Regions from separate parts of the Geobacillus sp. FSL K6-0789 genome, predicted to be linked through region 1. Evidence: a T-box and tRNA genes for the amino acid it is inferred to sense, from the RefSeq annotation. Region 1 holds a T-box; the other regions hold tRNA genes.
The links. A T-box is a leader RNA that pairs with one kind of tRNA and senses whether it is charged. The one in region 1 lies ahead of NSQ51_RS12140 (valine--tRNA ligase), so its partner is inferred to be a tRNA-Val.
Positions count from the first base shown of each region.

Region 1 (3,451 bases):
AGCGCAAGTCTTGCCCCGGCGAGCTGCCGGTCGCCAAGAAGTAACGGAGCGCATCGGCGCCGTACTGGTCGATCACATCCATCGGATCGACGCCGTTGCCGAGCGACTTGCTCATTTTCCGCCCTTGGGCGTCGCGGACGAGGCCGTGGATGAGCACGTCTTTGAACGGGCGCTTGCCGGTGAATTCGAGCCCTTGGAAAATCATGCGCGACACCCAGAAGAAAATGATGTCATAACCGGTGACCAGCACATCGGTCGGGTAGTAGCGCTTGTAATCCGGCGATTCCACATCCGGCCAGCCCATGGTCGAGAACGGCCAAAGCGCCGAGCTGAACCATGTGTCGAGCACATCGGGGTCTTGTTCCCAGTTTTCGATGTCTTTGGGCGGTTCATGGTCGACGTAAATTTCACCCGTTTCTTTATGGTACCATGCCGGGATGCGATGCCCCCACCAAAGCTGGCGTGAAATGCACCAGTCGCGGATGTTTTCAAGCCAATGCAAATACGTTTTTTCAAACCGTTCCGGCACGAACTGCACTTTGCCGTCGGTTTGCTGGAGCTTGATGGCGGCTTCGGCGAGCGGCTTCATTTTCACGAACCATTGCGTCGACAAATACGGTTCAATAACTGCGCCGCTTCGTTCGCTATGGCCGACCGAGTGAACATGCTCTTCAATCTTAAAGAGAACGCCTTGTTCTTGCAAATCGCGGACGATCTGCTTCCGGCATTCAAACCGGTCAAGCCCCTGGTATTGCATGGCGTTTTCATTCATCGTGCCGTCTTCGTTCATGACGAGAATGCGCGGCAAGTTGTGGCGATTGCCGATTTCAAAGTCGTTCGGGTCGTGCGCCGGCGTAATTTTGACCGCTCCGGATCCGAACTCCATATCGACGTATTCGTCGGCAATGATCGGAATTTCGCGGCCAACGATCGGCAGTTTTACCATTTTGCCGATCAAGTGCTTGTACCGCTCGTCATCGGGGTGCACAGCAACGGCCGTATCGCCGAGCATCGTTTCCGGACGGGTCGTCGCCACTTCAATGTAGCCGAAGCCGTCAGCGAGCGGATAGCGCATATGGTAGAGCGCGCCTTTCACTTCTTTATAAATAACCTCAATGTCCGACAACGCGGTTTTCGTCACCGGATCCCAGTTGATGATGTATTCGCCGCGGTAAATGAGCCCTTTCCGGTAGAGCGAGACGAACACTTCGCGCACCGCTTTGGAAAGCCCTTCGTCAAGTGTAAACCGCTCGCGCGTGTAATCAAGCCCAAGCCCTAACTTCGCCCATTGGCTGCGAATATGGCCGGCGTATTCTTCCTTCCACTTCCACGTTTCTTCTAAAAATTTTTCCCGGCCTAAATCGTAGCGCGACAGCCCTTGCTGGCGCAATTTTTCCTCGACTTTCGCCTGGGTGGCGATGCCGGCGTGATCCATTCCCGGAAGCCACAGGACGTCATACCCTTGCATCCGCTTCATGCGCGTAATGATGTCTTGCAGCGTCGTATCCCACGCATGCCCTAAGTGCAATTTGCCGGTGACGTTGGGCGGCGGGATGACGATCGTAAACGGTCGTTTGTTCGGATCACCGGTCGCTTCAAAAAATTTTCCTTTCAGCCACCATTCGTAGCGCCCGGCTTCAACGGCGCGATGATCGTATTTGGGTGGCATCGACACTTCGTGCTGTGCCATGTTTCATTTCCCTCCTTCAACATGATGGACAATGCGGCGACGGCGGCTTCCCACTAAGCAATGCCGCGCAGCCGGCAAGCAAAAAAGCCCCTTTCATCCGAAAAGGACGAAAGGAGCTGCTTTCGCGGTACCACCTTTTTTCTTAAGCCTAGAAGGCTGGTGATGAAGAGAACCGCAACACGGCCAACCCACCGGTGAAACATCGGCTGGCGAGCCCACAATCAGTTTAGTTGACCGGCCTTCTAGAAGCTTAAGCGCTTCATTGGCATAACGGCATGATGCCGGCTTCCTCTACTCGGCAGCAGCGCCTTTCAAAGAAGCAGCTCAAGGGCGACCTTCCAGCAGCCGTCATCCTAGGAAATCTCGCAGCTTCTGATTTCCCTCTCTGCAGGCGCGGACCGCTGTACTCCTCCCCGTCTTCGCTTTTGTCGTCATGATTCGATTATTATACTACCATTGTCCATCATCTTTGCCAAGTTTTTATTTATTTATTCCATCCGTGTGCATTTGGTGACAAACCACCGCACGTTTCATATTGTATAGTAAACCGGAGAAGGAGGGAACACCGATGCGGCGATTCAACCCGTATTCATGGCCGCCTTGGCTTCGGCAAGTGCGCGCCGTCTGCGCCCAAGTGATCATCCCGCTCACCATTTTTCAAGCGATCCGCACCATTTTTCTGCCAACGACGTTTGATGTCATTTTATTGGCCATCTTCGTTTTCATTGCCGTGGCGCTCCATTTGGAATGGATTTAGTGCGACGCCGTTTTGTTGGGCTGGATTCAAAATCCATTTAACCATTGCTGCTTTCATCCACCGGCTGTTCATTATCCATCGCCTCTTCCTGCTGCGCGGCGTCGCGTTGGACAAGATGCATGACAACGGCCTCCATGTTTTTGAACGCCCAGTAACAACGTTGCAGCGCGGTCACATATTCCCGTTCGTTCCGCTCGTTCCGCGAAGCGGCCTCATACCGCTCCAAACAGCGGACAAACCCACGCGGCTCCGCCAAATGGCTGTATAAAAACGCCCGCTCCCCGTCGGACAGCGGCAGCTCCTTCTCGTACTCCCCCATCCCTTCAAGCCACTCGCGCCCAAGCGGCGGCATTGTCTGTACGTGAAAACGGAGCGCGGCGATCACATCAAAGAGCGGCGAATTCCAATGCGCCCGCTCCCAACTGATCCAATACGGCGGGAGATGGTGGGAGAGGCGCGCTTTGCCGTGCACCCAGGCGATGCGCCATTGCTTCGTCTCTTTGAGCGTCTCTTCCCACACATCGAGCCGTTCTTCAGCGAACGAGTACGCGCGCATCACCTCATGAAAATAGGTGCAGCATTGGAGCTGAAACGGAGACATGTACCACGCCGCTTCGTACCGCTCAATCCGTTCTTCCCAAACCATCCGCGCCCGTTGCCATTCGTCCTTTTTTTGCTTTCGGTACGCCGCCGCCTCTTCCTCACTCACCTCGATCGTACGGACGGTGGCGCGATGGAGGCGGGCGAGCTCGCGAAAAAAGGCGTCCACCGCATCCTTCTCCACCTTTGATTCGCCGTCATGCCATGCTTGCAAATAATAAAGGCGCCTGCCTTCTGTGGCAAACAGCGACCGCCGCCGCGTCAGGTAAAGCGGGAGACAATGGGGGCCGCCATGCTGAAGAGACTGCCAAACGGCGGCGGCTTCTTGCTCGCTTTCAAGCGGCTTTAAGGCGAAAACACCGCGGTTCGTGTATACTTTGACGGCTTTGCCTCGCTGCTCCATG
Region 1 is NZ_CP151966.1:2,290,454-2,293,904, forward strand. It holds gene NSQ51_RS12140 (valine--tRNA ligase) at 1-1,690, opposite strand, end outside; T-box leader at 1,790-2,119, opposite strand; gene NSQ51_RS12145 (hypothetical protein) at 2,259-2,447, shown strand; gene ysxE (spore coat protein YsxE) at 2,485-3,451, opposite strand, start outside.

Region 2 (3,451 bases), 950 kb from region 1:
TCTCCGACCTCGGCGACATCGTCGGCGTGCGCGGCACGATGTTTAAAACAAAGGTCGGCGAACTTTCGATCAAAGTATCGTCGTATGAATTTTTAACAAAAGCGCTGCGTCCGCTGCCGGAAAAATACCACGGCTTAAAAGATATCGAGCAGCGCTACCGCCAACGCTACCTCGATTTAATTATGAATCCGGAGAGCAAAAAGACGTTCATCACCCGCAGTCTCATTATTCAATCGATGCGCCGCTATCTTGACAGCCATGGCTACTTGGAAGTCGAAACACCGATGATGCACGCCGTAGCAGGCGGTGCGGCGGCGCGCCCGTTCATTACGCATCATAATGCGCTCGATATGACGCTGTATATGCGGATCGCCATCGAGCTGCATTTGAAACGGCTCATCGTCGGCGGCTTGGAAAAAGTGTATGAAATCGGGCGCGTTTTCCGGAATGAAGGCATTTCCACCCGCCATAACCCGGAGTTTACGATGCTCGAATTGTACGAGGCGTATGCCGACTTCCGCGATATCATGAAATTAACGGAGAACTTGATCGCTCATATTGCCACGGAAGTGCTTGGCACAACAAAAATTCAGTACGGCGAACATCTTGTCGACTTGACGCCTGAATGGCGGCGCCTCCATATGGTCGATGCGATCAAGGAATATGTCGGCGTCGATTTCTGGCGGCAGATGAGCGACGAAGAGGCGCGGGAGCTGGCCAAAGAACACGGTGTCGAAGTCGCGCCGCACATGACGTTCGGCCATATCGTCAATGAATTTTTTGAACAAAAAGTAGAGGATAAACTGATCCAGCCGACGTTCATTTACGGCCACCCGGTCGAAATCTCGCCATTAGCCAAGAAAAACCCAGACGACCCGCGCTTTACCGATCGGTTTGAGCTGTTCATCGTCGGGCGCGAACATGCGAACGCCTTTACGGAACTAAACGACCCGATCGATCAGCGTCAACGGTTTGAGGAGCAGCTGAAGGAGCGCGAACAAGGAAACGATGAAGCGCATGAAATGGACGAAGATTTCCTCGAAGCGCTCGAATACGGCATGCCGCCAACAGGCGGACTCGGGATCGGGGTCGACCGGTTAGTCATGCTTTTGACCAATTCACCGTCCATTCGCGATGTATTGCTCTTCCCGCAAATGCGCCATAAATAACCACGATCGTCCCCTGTTGCGAACAACGGCAGGGGACAGTTTGTTATGAGAACTCGATTCAAGAAAAAGCCGGCTGCTGCCAGCCCCTAAGAAGGCCGGTGAAAAACAACGGATTCGTTTGGTTTTTGAGAAATCGAAAGGAACGAAGTTATAGTGTTGCAAAGTTTCTCAATTTGCCGCCCGTCCTAGACAAATGGAAAGATCTAAACCGGAAAATCGTTGATCATTACTATCGTCTTGGCAAATCATATTTGCATCATACACCACTCGCATTTGCCTATAAAACGTACCAACGATAATTTTCGTTCGACGATTGACTTTTAGTCATAGAATGTATATAATGAGCAATGTTGTTTTTGAGAACAAAACAAAAAACGAAATGAGTTGACAAGCTTTCTTCAGTGTGTTATATTATGATAGCACGTGAGACGTCAATAATGACGAACAAAAGGATATTGACAAGCAAACAAATTTGGTTATAATATAACTTGTCTGTTCTGTTGACTGCCTAGTGATGATAGCGGAGGGGAAACACCCGTTCCCATCCCGAACACGGAAGTTAAGCCCTCCAGCGCCGATGGTAGTTGGGGCCAGCGCCCCTGCGAGAGTAGGTCGTCGCTAGGCAACAGCGTGGAGGATTAGCTCAGCTGGGAGAGCACTTGCCTTACAAGCAAGGGGTCGGCGGTTCGATCCCGTCATCCTCCACCATTTATATACCATGAGCCATTAGCTCAGTAACGAGCGTTGCATCTTCGAGTTCGCTGCGAGTTGCCCCGACGCACTTGACTTCTTCGAATAAGCTTGTAGAGGAAGGGGCAGGTAGAGTGAAATGAAGCTTAGAGTGTATACCCAACCATGAGCCATTAGCTCAGTAGGTAGAGCAACGAGCGTTGCATCATCGAGTTTGCTGCGAGTTGTCCCGACGCATCTTGCATCTTCGAATACGCTAGCAGAGGAAGGGACATCGTTCGCTGTGAGTGTATACCCAACCATGAGCCATTAGCTCAGTAGGTAGAGCATCTGACTTTTAATCAGAGGGTCGGAGGTTCGAGTCCTCCATGGCTCACCACCAACTATATATTTGCGGGTGTGGCGGAATTGGCAGACGCGCTAGATTCAGGGTCTAGTGCCCTTTACGGGCGTGGGGGTTCGAGTCCCTTCACCCGCATAATGATTTGGGCGGAAGTAGTTCAGTGGTAGAACACCACCTTGCCAAGGTGGGGGTCGCGGGTTCGAGTCCCGTCTTCCGCTCCATTTATTTGCCTGTTAGCCGGGGTGGCGGAATTGGCAGACGCACAGGACTTAAAATCCTGGGGTAGGTAACTACCGTGCCGGTTCGAGTCCGGCCCTCGGCACTTGCGCTCGTAGCTCAATTGGATAGAGCATCTGACTACGGATCAGAAGGTTAGGGGTTCGAATCCTCTCGAGCGCGTTAGCGGGAAGTAGCTCAGCTTGGCAGAGCACATGGTTTGGGACCATGGGGTCGCAGGTTCAAATCCTGTCTTCCCGATAGCGTCCGCATGGGGCCTTAGCTCAGCTGGGAGAGCGCCTGCTTTGCACGCAGGAGGTCATCGGTTCGATCCCGATAGGCTCCATTATCGTTCCTTGAAAACTGAACGAAACGAAGCGCGACGAAAAGCGGAGGTTCGTGGGTCGCCGCGACGGGCAAATGTTCTTCGCCTGCAAGGGTGCTTGCACCCGGAAGGTGAAGGTTATTTGACCCCGAGCGGCGGCGGACCGAAGCTGGACAATACGAAAAGCAGAGGTCCGCATGGGCCGAAGCAAAAGCCAATCAACTTTCTTTGGAGAGTTTGATCCTGGCTCAGGACGAACGCTGGCGGCGTGCCTAATACATGCAAGTCGAGCGGACCGGATTGGGGCTTGCCTTGATTCGGTCAGCGGCGGACGGGTGAGTAACACGTGGGCAACCTGCCCGCAAGACCGGGATAACTCCGGGAAACCGGAGCTAATACCGGATAACACCGAAGACCGCATGGTCTTCGGTTGAAAGGCGGCCTTTGGGCTGTCACTTGCGGATGGGCCCGCGGCGCATTAGCTAGTTGGTGAGGTAACGGCTCACCAAGGCGACGATGCGTAGCCGGCCTGAGAGGGTGACCGGCCACACTGGGACTGAGACACGGCCCAGACTCCTACGGGAGGCAGCAGTAGGGAATCTTCCGCAATGGGCGAAAGCCTGACGGAGCGACGCCGCGTGAGCGAAGAAGGCCTTCGGGTCGTAAAGCTCTGTTGTGAGGGACGAAGGAGCGCCGTTCGAAGAGGGC
Region 2 is NZ_CP151966.1:89,425-92,875, forward strand. It holds gene lysS (lysine--tRNA ligase) at 1-1,169, shown strand, start outside; rRNA gene rrf (5S ribosomal RNA) at 1,677-1,793, shown strand; tRNA gene NSQ51_RS00455 (tRNA-Val) at 1,802-1,877, shown strand; tRNA gene NSQ51_RS00460 (tRNA-Lys) at 2,163-2,238, shown strand; tRNA gene NSQ51_RS00465 (tRNA-Leu) at 2,253-2,337, shown strand; tRNA gene NSQ51_RS00470 (tRNA-Gly) at 2,349-2,423, shown strand; tRNA gene NSQ51_RS00475 (tRNA-Leu) at 2,439-2,524, shown strand; tRNA gene NSQ51_RS00480 (tRNA-Arg) at 2,528-2,601, shown strand; tRNA gene NSQ51_RS00485 (tRNA-Pro) at 2,606-2,679, shown strand; tRNA gene NSQ51_RS00490 (tRNA-Ala) at 2,692-2,764, shown strand; rRNA gene NSQ51_RS00495 (16S ribosomal RNA) at 2,969-3,451, shown strand, end outside.
Region 2: it encodes a tRNA-Val, which carries the amino acid that the T-box ahead of NSQ51_RS12140 (valine--tRNA ligase) is inferred to sense. The anticodon was not compared.

Region 3 (3,451 bases), 1.4 Mb from region 1:
CTCGAACCGGCACGGTAGTTACCTACCCCAGGATTTTAAGTCCTGTGCGTCTGCCAATTCCGCCACCCCGGCGGAAGTGGAGCGGAAGACGGGGCTCGAACCCGCGACCCCCACCTTGGCAAGGTGGTGTTCTACCGCTGAACTACTTCCGCAAGACGATGAGCCATGGAGGACTCGAACCTCCGACCCTCTGATTAAAAGTCAGATGCTCTACCTACTGAGCTAATGGCTCATGGTTGGGTATACACTCACAGTGAACGATGTCCCTTCCTCTACTAGCATATTCGAAGATGCAAGATGCGTCGGGACAACTCGAAGCCAACTCGATGATGCATCGCTCGTTGCTCTACCTACTGAGCTAATGGCTCATGGTTAAGATAACACTCTAAGCTTCATTTCACTCTACCTGCCCCTTCCTCTACAAGCTTATTCGAAGAAGTCAAGTGTGTCGGGGCAACTCGCAGCGAACTCGAAGATGTATCGCTCGTTTCTGAGCTCATGTTTCGCTAGTTGAATTTTTTCAAAATGGAAGATGCCGGCTGCAGGACTTGAACCCGCAACCTACTGATTACAAGTCAGTTGCTCTACCAATTGAGCTAAGCCGGCACATTTAACATGAGTTACTGGATCATATGATCTGCTCGGTTGTTCCTCTTCCTCTACAAGCTGATTCGAGGAAATCAAATGCTCGGTGTCCCTTCCTCTGCAAGCTTATTCAAAGAAGTGGGATGCGTCGGGACAACTCGAAGCAGATTCAACGATGCGAATGCTCGTCTCTACCAATTGAGCTAAGACGGCATAATTTATAGTTTGATGGTGGCTCGGGACGGAATCGAACCGCCGACACAAGGATTTTCAGTCCTTTGCTCTACCGACTGAGCTACCGAGCCATATATTATTTTTTAACTCGCTCGTTGAATTGCTCTGTGCCTCTTCCTCTACCAGCTGATTCAAAGACGCTCGATGCGTTGAGGCAACTCGAAGCGAATTCGATGAAGCAGATGCTCGTCTCTACCGAATGAGCTGCTGAGCCGTATTTTTCATCTTTCACAATTTTGAAAGAATGGCGGTCCCGACGGGACTCGAACCCGCGATCTCCTGCGTGACAGGCAGGCATGTTAACCACTACACTACGGGACCAATTTTGGTTGCGGGGGCAGGATTTGAACCTGCGACCTTCGGGTTATGAGCCCGACGAGCTACCGGACTGCTCCACCCCGCGGCGATAAGAATACACAATTGGTGTAAGTGGTGGAGGATGACGGGATCGAACCGCCGACCCCTTGCTTGTAAGGCAAGTGCTCTCCCAGCTGAGCTAATCCTCCACGAAATTGCCTAGCAGCGACCTACTCTTGCAGGGGCGCTGGCCCCAACTACCATCGGCGCTGGAGGGCTTAACTTCCGTGTTCGGGATGGGAACGGGCGTTTCCCCTCCGCTATCACCACTAGGCAATGGCGACAAGTATTATTATAAGGGAATTGAGCTTATTGTCAAGGACTTTTTTTCATTCCTTCAAAACTAGATAACCGTTTCGGGAAGAAGCCGGGACGCTTTCACTTTTCATTGTCTAGCTCCGGCTCGCCGCCGCTCGCCTGCGCTTTTCGATGTCTAGTTCCGGCCGCCATCGGCTCGCGACGCTTCGGTCCTGCTGCGGCGGGCTAAGCCCGCTCACAGGCCCTCCAGCGCGCCTCGCCGATAAGCAGGCGGCCTCCACTTTTCTTGTTAGGTTAAGCCCTCGATCGATTAGTATCCGTCAGCTCCACGTGTCGCCACGCTTCCACCTCGGACCTATCGACCTCGTCATCTTCGAGGGATCTTACCCGCCTGACGCGGTGGGAAATCTCATCTTGAGGGGGGCTTCACGCTTAGATGCTTTCAGCGCTTATCCCGTCCGCACATAGCTACCCAGCGGTGCCCCTGGCGGGACAACTGGTACACCAGCGGTGCGTCCATCCCGGTCCTCTCGTACTAAGGACAGCTCCTCTCAAATTTCCTGCGCCCGCGACGGATAGGGACCGAACTGTCTCACGACGTTCTGAACCCAGCTCGCGTACCGCTTTAATGGGCGAACAGCCCAACCCTTGGGACCGACTACAGCCCCAGGATGCGATGAGCCGACATCGAGGTGCCAAACCTCCCCGTCGATGTGGACTCTTGGGGGAGATCAGCCTGTTATCCCCGGGGTAGCTTTTATCCGTTGAGCGATGGCCCTTCCATGCGGAACCACCGGATCACTAAGCCCGACTTTCGTCCCTGCTCGACCTGTCCGTCTCGCAGTCAAGCTCCCTTGTGCCTTTGCACTCTCCGAATGATTTCCAACCATTCTGAGGGAACCTTTGGGCGCCTCCGTTACCTTTTGGGAGGCGACCGCCCCAGTCAAACTGCCCGCCTGACACTGTCTCCCACCCCGCTAAGGGGTGCGGGTTAGAATTTCAATATCGCCAGGGTGGTATCCCACCGCCGCCTCCACCGAAGCTGGCGCTCCGGCTTCCCAGGCTCCCACCTATCCTGTACAAGCGATACCAAAATTCCATATCAGGCTGCAGTAAAGCTCCACGGGGTCTTTCCGTCCTGTCGCGGGTAACCTGCATCTTCACAGGTAGTATAATTTCACCGGGTCTCTCGTTGAGACAGCGCCCAAGTCGTTACACCTTTCGTGCGGGTCGGAACTTACCCGACAAGGAATTTCGCTACCTTAGGACCGTTATAGTTACGGCCGCCGTTTACTGGGGCTTCGGTTCGCACCTTCGCTTCCGCTAAGCGCTCCCCTTAACCTTCCAGCACCGGGCAGGTGTCAGCCCCTATACGTCGCCTTTCGGCTTCGCAGAGACCTGTGTTTTTGATAAACAGTCGCTTGGGCCTTTTCACTGCGGCTCGTTCGGGCTCTTCACCCAAACGAGCACCCCTTCTCCCGAAGTTACGGGGTCATTTTGCCGAGTTCCTTAACGAGAGTTCTCCCGCGCGCCTTAGGATTCTCTCCTCGCCTACCTGTGTCGGTTTGCGGTACGGGCACCTCTTCCCTCGCTAGAGGCTTTTCTTGGCAGTGTGAAATCGGGGACTTCCGGATGACTCCGTCGCCATCACCGCTTGGCCTTACAATCCGCGGATTTGCCTACGGATCAGCCTTGCGGCTTGGACAGGCTCTTCCAGCCGCCTGCTCGCCCTATCCTCCTGCGTCCCCCCATCGCTCAAACGGGAAGGAGGTGGTACAGGAATCTCAACCTGTTGTCCATCACCTACGCCTTTCGGCCTCGGCTTAGGTCCCGACTAACCCTGAGCGGACGAACCTTCCTCAGGAACCCTTAGGCTTTCGGCGCAGAGGATTCTCACCTCTGTTTTCGCTACTCATACCGGCATTCTCACTTCTAAGCGCTCCACCAGTCCTTCCGGTCTGGCTTCAACGCCCTTAGAACGCTCCCCTACCGATGACCAACGGTCATCCCGCAGCTT
Region 3 is NZ_CP151966.1:535,257-538,707, reverse strand. It holds tRNA gene NSQ51_RS02775 (tRNA-Leu) at 1-72, opposite strand, end outside; tRNA gene NSQ51_RS02770 (tRNA-Gly) at 78-152, opposite strand; tRNA gene NSQ51_RS02765 (tRNA-Lys) at 160-232, opposite strand; tRNA gene NSQ51_RS02760 (tRNA-Thr) at 534-606, opposite strand; tRNA gene NSQ51_RS02755 (tRNA-Phe) at 815-890, opposite strand; tRNA gene NSQ51_RS02750 (tRNA-Asp) at 1,065-1,140, opposite strand; tRNA gene NSQ51_RS02745 (tRNA-Met) at 1,146-1,222, opposite strand; tRNA gene NSQ51_RS02740 (tRNA-Val) at 1,250-1,325, opposite strand; rRNA gene rrf (5S ribosomal RNA) at 1,334-1,450, opposite strand; rRNA gene NSQ51_RS02730 (23S ribosomal RNA) at 1,725-3,451, opposite strand, start outside.
Region 3: it encodes a tRNA-Val, which carries the amino acid that the T-box ahead of NSQ51_RS12140 (valine--tRNA ligase) is inferred to sense. The anticodon was not compared.